DNA from 3 places in the Pseudomonas multiresinivorans genome. Region 3 is predicted to be linked to each of the others. Evidence: riboswitches for the same ligand, from Rfam matches in the RefSeq annotation. Region 3 holds a riboswitch; each other region holds the start of a gene.

What was found. Region 3 has a riboswitch for cobalamin ahead of G4G71_RS25885 (TonB-dependent receptor plug domain-containing protein). Riboswitches for the same ligand answer to the same signal wherever they lie in the genome.
Region 1: it holds a riboswitch for cobalamin, as region 3 does, so the genes downstream of both, G4G71_RS28480 (TonB-dependent receptor domain-containing protein) here and G4G71_RS25885 (TonB-dependent receptor plug domain-containing protein) in region 3, are expected to answer to the same signal.
Region 2: it holds a riboswitch for cobalamin, as region 3 does, so the genes downstream of both, G4G71_RS29135 (CbtB domain-containing protein) here and G4G71_RS25885 (TonB-dependent receptor plug domain-containing protein) in region 3, are expected to answer to the same signal.

What each region holds. Positions count from the first base shown of each region.
Region 1 covers NZ_CP048833.1:6,244,508-6,248,751, forward strand. Annotated here, with positions in the region: gene G4G71_RS28470 (Ldh family oxidoreductase) at 1-208, opposite strand, end outside; gene dxs (1-deoxy-D-xylulose-5-phosphate synthase) at 453-2,363, shown strand; cobalamin riboswitch at 2,405-2,581, shown strand; gene G4G71_RS28480 (TonB-dependent receptor domain-containing protein) at 2,688-4,244, shown strand, end outside.
Region 2 covers NZ_CP048833.1:6,374,083-6,378,326, forward strand. Annotated here, with positions in the region: gene cobM (precorrin-4 C(11)-methyltransferase) at 1-687, opposite strand, end outside; gene G4G71_RS29125 (cobalamin biosynthesis protein) at 684-1,100, opposite strand; gene G4G71_RS29130 (CbtA family protein) at 1,170-1,889, opposite strand; gene G4G71_RS29135 (CbtB domain-containing protein) at 1,983-2,168, opposite strand; cobalamin riboswitch at 2,275-2,486, opposite strand; cobalamin riboswitch at 2,547-2,741, shown strand; gene cobW (cobalamin biosynthesis protein CobW) at 2,843-3,895, shown strand; gene cobN (cobaltochelatase subunit CobN) at 3,999-4,244, shown strand, end outside.
Region 3 covers NZ_CP048833.1:5,659,646-5,663,889, reverse strand. Annotated here, with positions in the region: gene G4G71_RS25895 (class I SAM-dependent methyltransferase) at 1-601, shown strand, start outside; gene G4G71_RS25890 (VOC family protein) at 662-1,090, shown strand; cobalamin riboswitch at 1,150-1,356, shown strand; gene G4G71_RS25885 (TonB-dependent receptor plug domain-containing protein) at 1,451-3,406, shown strand; gene G4G71_RS25880 ((2Fe-2S) ferredoxin domain-containing protein) at 3,406-4,110, shown strand; gene G4G71_RS25875 (ABC transporter substrate-binding protein) at 4,158-4,244, shown strand, end outside.

The sequences.
Region 1 (4,244 bases), 580 kb from region 3:
ACTCCGGCACGGCGTCCAGCGACACCTTGCCGGCGCGCGCCGTGTGGATACAGCCCAGCAGCCGCCACACGCCGTGGGAGGTGCAACCATCGCGCTCGCCGGCCAGCACGGTCTCGGTCACACCCTGCACGTGGGGCTCGCTGAAACCGTGGCGACGCAGGATCGCCTCGGACAATTCGCGCAGTTCTTCCAGGCTCAGTCGGGTCACGCCATCCTCCTCGATTGCTACAAAAGGCTGCGGCAAACCGCCGCCGGTCGGTCATCGTGCCTACAGTGGCGCCTGGCGCCGGGGCTGGCTTGCCTGCAATCGGCAGGGGCGACGACGATTTCAGCACAGCCGGCGGCCAAATCCCGACCATCCGGTCGTCCAAAGGATTGGCCCCACGTTGCTTGGGCCAATCCGGAGCATCAGGTAAACTTCCGCATCTTTGCCTCTCATAACGATCAGCCTGATGCCCACGACGTTCCACGAGATTCCCCGCGAGCGCCCCGCCACGCCTCTGCTCGACCGCGCCAGCACGCCGGTCGAGCTGCGCCGGCTGGGGGAAGCGGAGCTGCTGACCCTCGCTGACGAACTGCGCCAGTACCTGCTGTACAGCGTCGGCCAGACCGGCGGCCATTTCGGCGCAGGCCTGGGCGTCATCGAGCTGACGGTCGCCCTGCACTACGTCTTCGACACCCCGGACGACCGCCTGGTGTGGGACGTCGGCCACCAGGCCTACCCGCACAAGATCCTCACCGGTCGTCGCGAGCGCATGGGCAGCCTTCGCCAGAAGGACGGCCTGGCCGCCTTCCCGCGCCGCTCGGAGAGCGAGTACGACACCTTCGGCGTCGGCCACTCCAGCACCTCCATCAGCGCCGCCCTGGGCATGGCCATTGCCGCGCGCATGCAGGGCTCCAACCGCAAGTCGGTGGCAGTGATCGGTGACGGCGCGCTGACCGCCGGCATGGCCTTCGAGGCGCTCAACCACGCGTCGGAAGTGAAGGCCGACATGCTGGTGATCCTCAACGACAACGACATGTCGATCTCCAACAATGTCGGCGGCCTGTCCAACTACCTGGCCAAGATTCTCTCCAGCCGCACCTACAGCAGCATGCGCGAAGGCAGCAAGAAGGTGCTCTCGCGCCTGCCCGGCGCCTGGGAGATCGCCCGCCGCACCGAGGAATACGCCAAGGGCATGCTGGTCCCCGGCACGCTTTTCGAAGAGCTGGGCTGGAACTACATCGGCCCTATCGACGGCCACGACCTGCCGACCCTGATCGCCACCCTGCGCAACATGCGTGACCTCAAGGGCCCGCAGTTCCTCCACGTGGTGACCAAGAAGGGCAAGGGCTTCGGCCCGGCCGAGATCGACCCGATCGGCTACCACGCCATCACCAAGCTCGAACCCGAGGGCGCCCCCGCCCACGCCGTGCCGAAGAAGGCCGGCGGGCCGAAGTACTCCAGCGTGTTCGGCCAGTGGCTGTGCGACATGGCTGCCCAGGACCCGCGCCTGGTCGGCATCACCCCGGCGATGAAGGAAGGCTCCGACCTGGTGGCCTTCGCCGACAAGTTCCCGGATCGTTACTTCGACGTCGCCATCGCCGAACAGCACGCCGTGACCCTGGCGGCCGGCATGGCCTGCGATGGCGCCAAGCCGGTGGTGGCGATCTACTCCACCTTCCTGCAGCGCGGCTACGACCAGTTGATCCACGACGTCGCGGTGCAGAACCTCGACGTGCTGTTCGCCATCGACCGCGCCGGCCTGGTGGGCGAAGACGGCCCGACCCACGCCGGCAGCTTCGACCTCTCCTACCTGCGCTGCATCCCCGGCATGCTGGTGATGACCCCCAGCGACGAGAACGAGCTGCGCAAGCTGCTCACCACCGGCCACCACTTCGAAGGCCCGGCGGCAGTGCGCTACCCGCGCGGCACCGGCCCGAACGCCGCCATCGAAGCCGAACTGGCTCCGGTGGAAATCGGCAAGGGCGTGGTTCGCCGCGAAGGCAAGGCCGGCAAGGTCGCCTTCCTGGTGTTCGGCGTGCAACTGGCCGAGGCACTGAAAGTGGCCGAACAGTTCGACGCCACGGTCGCCGACATGCGCTTCGTCAAGCCGCTGGACGAGGAACTGGTGCGCCAACTGGCCGCCAGCCACGACCTGCTGGTGACCATCGAGGAGAACTCGGTGATGGGTGGCGCCGGCGCCGCCGTCAGCGAATTCCTCGCCCGCGAGAATATCCAGCAGCCGATCCTGCACCTGGGCCTGCCGGACTACTACGTCGAGCATGCCAAGCCTGCGCAGATGCTCGCCGAGTGCGGTCTGGACGCCGCCGGTATCGAAGCCGCGGTGAAGGCGCGCCTGGAAGCCCTCGGCAATCGCTGAGACCGATCGGCGCATCCCTCCCCGGGAGTATTGCCAGTGACGGGCGCACCGACTAAGGTGCGCCCGTTTTCGTTCGAGGTAACGGGAAGCAGGTGAAAGACCTGCGCTGCCCCCGCAACGGTAACCGACGCACTCCCCAAGGGAGCGCAGCATCGCCATGAGCCACTGCACGAATGTGGGAAGGCGGCGATGTGACGTCGGCAGCCCGGAGACCGCCCTCGACACGCCCCGACAGGTGTTGCGGAGGGCCGCACCGTCAAGTGCGGCCTGCCGCCCTTGCCACGCCCTCCTCGAAAGTCATCCGCCCGCTTTTGAGGACGCTCCATGAAACTGACCCGACTCGCCCTGGCCACCAGCCTGCTGCCCGGCCTGGCGTTCGCCGCCGACGACATCTACCGGCTCTCCGACCAGGTGATCACCTCCGCGCGCCAGGCCCAGCCGCGCGCCGAAGCCACCTCGGCCAACAGCGTGTTCACCCGCGCCGACATCGAACGCCTGCAGGTACGCAGCGTCCCCGCCCTGCTGGCTCGCGTGCCCGGCGTGCAGATGGGCAGCTCCGGCGGCGTAGTCTCGTACTCCGTGCGCGGCACCAGCACCGCGCAGACCCTGGTGCTGGTGGACGGCCAGCGCATCGCCTCGGCCAGCAGCGGCATTGCCCGCCTGGACTACCTGAGCATCGACAGCATCGAGCGCGTCGAAGTGACCCGCGGCCCGCGCTCCGCGCTGTACGGCGCCGACGCCATCGGTGGCGTCATCCAGATCTTCACCCGCCGCGGCGAAGCCGGCCTGCACCCGGAAGTGCGCCTGGCCGCCGGCAACCACGGCACCTTCGAGCGCAGCCTGAGCCTGTCCGGCGGCAACGAGCAGACCCGCTACAACCTCGGCAGCAGCCTGGACGAGAGCCAGGGCTGGGACCGCACCAGCGACAACGTCGGCGCCGACAACGACCACGACGCCCAGCGCAACAAGGCCGTGCACCTGAACCTGGACCATCGTTTCAGCGAGGATTGGAAGGCCGGCCTGAACCTCAACGACCAGCGCGGCAAGAACGAATACGACGACGCCTACAACTTCGAGCCGGGCTCGCCCCGCGACGAGTTCCGCGTCAGCAGCTACAGCGCCTATCTCGACGGCCAGATCACCAACATGTGGAACAGTCGCCTGGAGCTGGGCCGCAGCTTCGACCGCAACAAGGCCGTGGGCGCCGCCGATAGCTGGAACAATGGCACGCTGGAAACCACCCGCCACTCGGCGAGCTGGATCAACCGACTGCAACTGGACGAGGCCAATCAACTGGCCCTGGGCGCCGACTGGTACGAAGACAAGGTCGACGGCAGCACCGACTTCGCCGAGGACCAGCGCAGCAACCGTGCCTTCTTCGCCCAGCACAGTTTAAAGGGCGACAACTTCGGCACCGAGCTGGGCATCCGCCACGACAACAACCAGGCCTACGGCAGCCAGAACAGCTGGAACGCCGCCTTCAGCCTGCCGGTCGGCGACAGCCAGACCTGGATCGCCAGCTACGGCGAAGGCTTCCGCGCACCGACCTTCAGCGACCTCTACTACCCCGGCGCGAGCAACCCGGACCTGAAGGCCGAGACCTCGAAGACCTATGAGCTGCAATGGCGCGGTGACTTCTCCGGCACGCACCTGGAAGCCTCGCTGTACCGCACCGAGATCGACGACCTGATCGCCTGGGACAGCAACAGCAACCAGCCGGAGAACATCAACAAGGCGCGCATCAATGGCTTCGAGGCCAGCGTTGCCCGCGAAGTACTGGGCTGGCAGGCCGCGCTCGGCCTGAGCCTGATCGACCCGCGCGACCGCGACACCGGCCACACCCTGCCCTACCGTGCGCGGCGCACCCTGAGCCTGGACCTG
Region 2 (4,244 bases), 710 kb from region 3:
CGCCCCCAGCACCTTGCCCACCAGGATCAGCGCCGTGCGCTTGAAATCCTTTGCCGCGGCCTTTGCCAGAATATCGCCCAGCGTACCGGTGACCTGGTCCTGGTCCGGCCAGCTCGCCCGGTGAATCACTGCGATGGGGCAATCGGCGCCGTAGTGCGGCAGCAGTTCGGCGACGATGTTCGGCAACTGCCCCACGCCGAGATGAATCGCCAGGGTCGCGCGGTGCTGCGCCAGCTCGGCAAGGGACTCGCCTTCGGGCATGCGTGTCTTGTGGGCGTAACGGGTGAGGATCAGCGTCTGCGAGATGTCCGGCAGGGTCAGCTCGCAGCCGAGTATCGCCGCACAGGCAGAAGTGGCCGTGACGCCGGGAACGATCTCGTAGGGAATACCCAGCTCACGCAGGTGGCGAATCTGCTCGCCGATGGCGCCGTACAGCGACGGGTCGCCGGAGTGCACGCGGGCAACGTCCTTGCCTTCGCCGTGGGCCTGCGCCAGCAGCGCGACGATCTCGTCCAGGTTCAGCTCGGCGGTATTCACCACGCGCTCGGCGCTATGACCCTCCAGCACCGCTGGCGGTACCAGCGAGCCGGCGTAGAGGATCACCGGGCAGGAACGGATCAGCCGCTGGCCCTTGACCGTGATGAGTTCGGGGTCGCCGGGGCCGGCGCCGATGAAGTGGACCGTCATGGCTGCTCCTGTTCGGATTCAACGGGGATGAAGGCCAGCGCGCAGGTGGCCTGGTCGCTGCGGCGTTTGCCCACCAACAGTCGCGCCGGCGCACCGGCCTGGGCTTCGGCCTGCAGCAGTGCCGCGGCTTCGGCCACACTGGCAGCGCCGATGGCCGTGCGGACCGTTTCGGATGGCCGGTCCAGGCGCGGTTCGCACGCGGCCAGTTGTTGCGGCGTGAACAGCGCCAGCGGCAGGTCGAGGGCGGCAGCCAGTGCTGTCAGTCCTTCCTCGTCGGCCTTCAACGTGGCGCTAGCCAGCGCGGTAAGGTTCGACTCATCGAGGCCGGCCTCGGCCAGCGTCTGCGCCAGCAAGGCGCGCAGTTCATCGAGCGTGCAGCCGCGGCGGCAACCGAGGCCGGCAACCAGCGTCATCAGCAATCTCCCCAAAACAAAACCCCGCAGACGGCCGGGCCGCCTGCGGGGTCGAGCATAACGCGCAGATCAGGCCGACGGCGCGAAACGGCGGAACAACCAGGCAGCCACCAGGCCCAGGGCCGCCCAGAACACCGCGTTGGTGATCAGCGAGGCGACGATGAACTCGTGGGCGATGCTTTCCGGCGCGAGGCTGGAATGCACTTCCGGCTGCGGCGCGCCGATCACATGCGGCACCACCAGCAGGGCGACACCGATGCCACGCAGCGCCCAATTGCGGCCGAACACCAGCAGCGCAAGGCCGCCAGCGGTGGCAGCGGCGGTGCCGATCCACCAGGTCTGGCGCAGGGTCAGGTCGGCGGCGGCGGTGCCGGGCACCTCCGGCGGCAGGCCAAGGGACGGCGCCAGGGTGAACACGGCGAAACCGGCCAGGCCCCAGAGCAGGCCTTCGGAGGTCTTGCCCGGCTCGCGCAGGGTGAACAGGCCAGCCAGCATCAGGGCGAAGCCCACCGCGACCACCAGGTTGCCGCCAGTGGTAGAGAGGATGCGCTGCCAGCCGTCTTCCGGCTCCCAGGCTTCCGCGTCGTGCTCGTGGGCGGCCACTGCGCCTGCAGCGTGGTCATGGGCGTGCTCGTGGTTTTCTTCGACCAGCGCGGCAGCCGGTTCGGCTTTCTCGTAGGTTTCCGCCTTGAGGATCAGCGGGGACACCCACAGCAGTTGGACCACAGTCAGCACCAGCGCCGCGATCAGACCGGCGAAACCGGCGGTCTGGGCGATACGTTTGATCATTGCAATTCTCCAGGCGAGACGAGGCCCCGAACGCTGCAAACGCGCGGCCAGGAGTGCCTCGAATTCGCTGCGCTTACGCGCAGGCGGTGCACATTAGTGGCAGGGGAAGCCCGCACTGTGACGAGTATCGTGGGCGGCGTTGTGCACCGCATCGATGTGCGAGAAGCCGGCGAAATACACCAGCAGCGCACCGAGCAGGCTGGCGCCGACGGCCAGGCTGATGCGCTTGGAAAGGGGGATGGAAGTGCTCGACGCGTGCGTCAGGGTGCTGCTGGACATGAACGTTCCCTCTGAAGATCAAAGTAAGAGAACGCAGAGGTTGAACGCATTCGAACGCGCCGGAACGGCCGCGCCACGGCCTGCGCCCGCCCACCGCGGGTTTGCCAAAAACAAAGAATTCCAGGCCGGTCTCCGGGCTTGCGATGTCGGCCAGTGGCCAAGCGGGTCAACCTTCCCATGCCGGAGCACAGTGGCTACTGATGACCCTACGATCGCTTACCGTTGCGGGGGCAGCGCCGGACTGGTCCTTGCGGACGCACCGGCTTCCCGTTTCACCTCGCGCGCGTGGCGCGAGACACCTGAAACCGCGCTAGCTGACCACGAAGCCCTGCAAGCGTCAACCGATCCCCGGCGATTGACCGCCCCGCCGTCGCTGCGTAGCCTTCCTCCCTTCGAGGTTCTCCGGCGCTGGCCGGAGCTAAGAGGGAACGTGGAAATCTTCGGATGCGCCACGGCTGCCCCCGCAACTGTGAACAGCCTGTCTCTTCACGCGCCACTGCCGATTCGGGCGGGAAGGCGAAGAGATACCAGAGGGCTGTGAGCCAGGAGACCTGCCTCGAGCAGCATCAAGACAACCGGGCGGGGTGATCCGGTGGCGACCTTCGTTGCGCGGCGAACCCGCGCGCGCGCCCTTCATCCGCCCTCTCGCACCGCATCCTGCTCAAGAGGCGCGCATGAAGACCCTGGCCAAACTCCCTGTCACCATCGTCACCGGCTTCCTTGGCGCCGGGAAGACCACCCTGCTCCGCCACATGCTGGATAACGCCGAAGGTCGCCGCATCGCGGTGATCGTCAACGAGTTCGGCGAGCTGGGCATCGACGGCGAAATCCTCAAGCAGTGCTCCATCGGTTGCAGTGAAGAAGAAGCGGTCGGCCGCGTCTTCGAACTGGCCAACGGTTGCCTGTGCTGCACTGTGCAGGAAGAATTCTTCCCGGTGATGCGCGAGCTGGTGGCACGCCGTGGCGACCTCGACCAGATCCTCATCGAGACCTCCGGCCTGGCCCTGCCCAAGCCGCTGGTGCAGGCCTTCCAGTGGCCGGAAATCCGCAACGCCTGCACCGTTGACGCGGTGATCACCGTGGTCGACAGCCCGGCAGTGGCCGCCGGCACCTTCGCCGCCCATCCCGAGCAGGTGGACGAGCAGCGCAAGCAGGACCCGAACCTGGACCACGAATCGCCGCTGCACGAACTCTTCGAAGACCAGCTGGCCAGCGCCGACCTGGTGGTGCTGAACAAGGCCGACCTGCTGGACGCCGACGCGCTCGCCCGTGTCCGAGCCGAAGTCGCCGAGGAGCTGCCGCCAGCGGTGAAGATCGTAGAAGCCAACTCCGGCCAGCTGCCGCTCTCCGTGCTGCTGGGGCTGAATGCCGAGGCCGAGCTGCACATCGACAGCCGCCCCACGCACCACGACCACGAAGGCCATGAAGACCACGACCACGACGAGTTCGACTCCTTCCACGTCGACCTGCCGGAAGTGGAAGAGCGCGCCCTGCTCGACGCGCTGAACGCGCTGGTCGAGCGCCACGCCGTGCTGCGCATCAAGGGCTTCGTCGCCATTCCCGGCAAGCCCATGCGCCTGCTGGTGCAGGGCGTCGGCAAGCGCTTCGACAAGCACTTCGACCGCGCCTGGCGCAGCGATGAAACCCGTAGCACCCGCCTGGTGGTGATCGGCCAGGAGCTGGACCAGGCCACCATCGCCAACGAGCTGCGTACCGCCCTGGCGTAACACTGCCTTTGTAGGAGCGAGCTTGCTCGCGAACCAACCTCCGCAGCGGGGCATGGTTCGCGAGCAAGCTCGCTCCTACGAAGAGCCACCATCGAGCAAGCCCATGCACCTGCTGCGCACCCAACCCGGCGGCTTCGTCCCCGACGACGGCATCGCCGACCTGGCCCAGACGCCTGCCGATCTGGTGATTCTCTGCAGCGGCGACTCGCACCTGGCGCTGCTCGCCGAGGCCGCGCGCGAGCTGCCGGAGGACTACCCAAGCCTGCGCCTGGCCAACCCGATGCAGCTGCAGAACCACGCCTCGGTAGACCTCTACGTCGACGAGGTGCTGCAACACGCCAAGGTCATC
Region 3 (4,244 bases):
CCTCGACGTGGTCGACCTCGGGTGTGGCTACGGCTGGTTCAGTCGTTACGCCGCGGAGCAGGGCGCGCGCACGGTGAGCGGGTTGGACGTGTCGCAGAAGATGCTCGACCACGCACGGGCGAACACCGACGCTGCGCAGGTGAGCTACTTCCATGCCGACCTCGACCAACTCGAACTGCCCACCGCGGCCTTCGACCTCGCCTACAGCTCTCTGACCCTGCATTACCTCGCAGACCTGCCGCATTTCTTCCGCAACGTACACGATGCGCTGCGCCCCGGCGGCAGCCTGGTGTTCTCCATCGAACACCCGATCTACATGGCCTCGCTCAAGCCGGGCTGGGTCGTCGACGGCGATGGCCGCCGCTGCTGGCCGGTGGATCACTACCAGGACGAAGGCGAGCGCCGTACCGACTGGCTGGCCAAGGGTGTGCTCAAGCACCATCGCACCCTCGGCAGCATTCTCAATGCCGTGATCGGCTCGGGGCTGACGCTGCGCCACGTCGAGGACTGGGGCCCGAGCGCCGAGCAGGTGCAGGCTATCCCGTCGCTGGCCGAGGAGCGCGAACGGCCGATGTTGCTGCTGGTCGCCGCGCAGCGCTGAAGCGGCGAAAACGCGCGACTATGCTGGAAGGGTCGCGCCCACCCCGCGTCGGAGATCGCCATGTCACAGACCGTTCCCGCCGTCCGCCCCAGCGTCATTCCCTGCCTGCGCTACCGCGATGCGCCCCAGGCCATCGACTGGCTGTGCCAGACCTTCGGCTTCCATCGGCAACTGGTCGTTGCCGATGACCATGGCGGCATCGCCCACGCCCAGCTGGCGATGGCCGACGGCAGCGGCCTGGTGATGCTCGGCTCGCTGCACGACAACGAGTACGGCCGGCTGATGCGCCAGCCCGACGAGATCGGCGGCTGCACCCAGAGCATCTACGTGGTGGTGAAGGACGCCGAAGCGTTGTACCGCGCAGCGGTGGATGGCGGCGCGCAGATCGTCATCGACATCAAGGACGAAGACTACGGCGGCCAGGGCTTCACCTGCCGCGATCCGGAAGGGCATATCTGGAGCTTCGGCACCTACGATCCCTGGCACTGACGCTGCCCTGCAACATCCTGCGCAAGCCCCGAGCTTGACGCTTTCCCTTCGCAAGTGTTGATATGCGCCCCGTTTCAGGTGCCCCCCGCCGCCGTGCGTGGGGTGAAACGGGAAGCCGGTGCGTCGCCTATGTGCGATCAGTCCGGCGCTGCCCCCGCAACGGTAAGCGAGCGGAGCATCCACTAGGCCACTGTGCACCAGCATGGGAAGGCGGATGCCCCAGGACCCTCGCAAGCCCGGAGACCGGCCTGGAACCTGTTTGGCAAACCCGCGGTGGGCGGGCGTGAGCCGGTTCCCGGGGCGCGCTCGTTCCGGGTGTCGCTGCGCCGCCTGCGAAATCCCGATTTCGAGGCGATCACCTTGCATTCTCCTGCTTCCAACTCCCGGCGCGCCTTGCGCTGGACTCCCGTTCTCTCCCTCTGTGCCCTGAGTTCGCAGCTTCTGGCGGCGCCCCTCGACCTGGCCGATGAAATCGTCAGCGCGCCTTCCGTGGAGTCCACCACGGTGGCTGACATGGCGCGCTACGGCAGCAAGCTGGAGGTTATCGACCGCCAGCAGATCGAACGCGCCGGCCCCAGCGCCGACATCACCCGCGTGCTGCAGATGTACGTGCCCGGCCTGTTCATTGCGCCGAAGAACGGCCCGTTCGACTACGGCACTTACTCGCTGCTGGGCGGGCGCAACGACGACACGCTGATCCTGCTGGACGGTGTGCGCCTGAACAACCGCCTCTACGGCGGCATTTACATCGACACCCTGCCGACCACCGCGGTGGAGCGCATCGAGGTGCTCAAGGGCGGCCAGGGCCTGCTGTTCGGCACCCAGGCGGTGTCCGGGGTGATCAACATCGTCACCCGCAGCGCGCGTTCGCGCGAGGCGTCCGGCGAGGTCAATCTGGGCCTGGATACCTTCAAGGGCCGCAGCGGCGATGCCCGCGCGGAGAAGATCGTGCAGAACGGCCTGGGCGACCTCGGCCTGATGGCCTACGTCAGCCACAACCGCTCCGACGGCTACCAGCCGTACCGCGACCAGGACATGACCAGCACGGTCAGCGACAAGCGCCGCTCCTATGACGTCAACGTGTTCGGCGCCAAGGCCATCCAGGCCATCGGCGACGCCTCGCGGCTGGAGCTGTTCTACCAGTACGCCGACGCCGAGCTGGACTTCGCCCGGCCGACATCGAACCACCACACCAGCAACAACCGCGTGCAGCAGATCGCCACGGCGACCTTCCAGCAGAGCGTCAACGACGACTTCAGCTGGTTCGCCAAGACCCACATCAACGACTGGGATACCCGCTACGACCGCGTCTACAACCTGCAGGGCGGCGGCACCCAGGTGCTCAACCACAACGACTACTGGGGCTTTACCGACTGGGGCGCGCAGCTCGAAGGCAAGGCCAGGTTCGGTGGCGGTCACGAGCTGGTCTTCGGCAGCGACAACCAGTGGTACAAGGGCCAGGACGATGTGCTGATCATCGACAACGACAAGGCCGAGTCCCACGCGCTTTACGCCCAGCTGCGCCCACGTATTGACGCGCTGCCCGACTGGCACCCGAGCCTGGGTGTGCGCCGCGAGGAAATCGCCGGCGGCGAAGGCGCCACCGTTTGGATGCTGACCTCGCTCTACGACCTCACGCAGCAGCTCAAGCTGCGCGGCCAGTTCGGCACCGCCTTCAAGCTGCCCACCGCCGAGCAGCTGTTCGTCAACGAGCCCGGTGATGAAGTCGGCAACCGTGACCTCAAGCCCGAGCGCAGCCGCAACGCCGAACTGGGCCTGGACTACACCGGCGAGCTGTTCGACCAGCCGTGGAGCGGCAGCGTCACCCTGTTCCGCCGCGAGATCACCGACCTCATCACCCTCGCGGGCGACCAATGGGTGAACGGCAACGGCGAGATCGAAGTGCGCGGCGTGGAAGCCAACGGCCAGTGGCAGTTCGGCCGCCATTGGCAGCTCTCCGCCGACGCCACGCGCAACCTGGTGGACAGCCGCGAGGGCGTGACGGTGAACAACATCCCGCACTTCTTCGCCCGCGTGCGTGCCGGCTATGACGACAACCTCTGGGGCGCTGGCCTCGCCACGCGATATGTGGGCTCCATCGTCAGCGCCCAGGACGACGACTACGGCCATTACACCGTGCTCGACGGCGATGCCTATCGCTACCTCGACGCGGCCCGCGCGCATCGCCTGAGCCTGCTGCTGGAGAACCTGCTGGACCGTGACTACGCCACCGGCCGCACCAGCAACGGCATCCGCCAGGTAGACAACCTCGGCCGGCCGCGCACCGCCGAGCTGCGCTACACCTTCAGCTTCTGATGAAGGCCATCCTGCTGGTCGGCCCACTGGCCGGGGCCCAGGGCGAGCGCCTGCACCGCGAGGTGTCGGCGCGTCTGGCTGGTGTCGAGAGCATCGACACCAGCGAGGGTTTCGACCTGCTCTGGGCCCGAGCGCGCGCGCAGCTTGCCGATGCCGCGTCGTTGTTGCTGGTCGACCTGGAACCCGCCACCGACGGCGCCTACCTCGACTGGTTGCGCGCCGAACTGGCAGTACTGGCGGATGAGTTTCCGCAGGCGCCGGTGCCGAGCATCACGGCATCGGCGCTGGGCCGGCGTGGGCTCGACGTCGGTGCGGTGCTGGCGGCGATCGACGATCCGGCGCAGCAGCTGGAATGCCGGGGTGTCGGTGCGGTGCCGTCGCAGCCCGACTGGTCCGCGCCGCCGCCGCATCGTCATCACCTGTTCCTCTGCGCGGGGCCGCGCTGCGTGCGCCGGGGCGCGTTACCGTTGTGGAAGACCTTGCGTCGCGAACTGATTCGCCACGACCTCTACGAGAACGCCAAGGGCGCCTTGCTGACCCGCACCGGCTGCCAGTTCCCCTGCAATCGCGGGCCGGTGCTGACGGTCTATCCCGAGCGCGTCTGGTACGGCCTGCGCAGTGATGAGCAGGTTTGTCGGGTGGTGGTGGAGCACCTGCGCGACGGTGTGCCGGTGGCGGATTTGCGCGTGGATGACGAAGCATGAGGCCGGCATGGCTCTTTGTAGGAGCGAGCTTGCTCGCGAACCGCTTGATGCCTTGGGCGCCCGGGAGGGTTCGCGAGCAAGCTCGCTCCTACAGTTCGATCCTGGCGCTCGGGCTGGCGGCGATGCTGGGCATG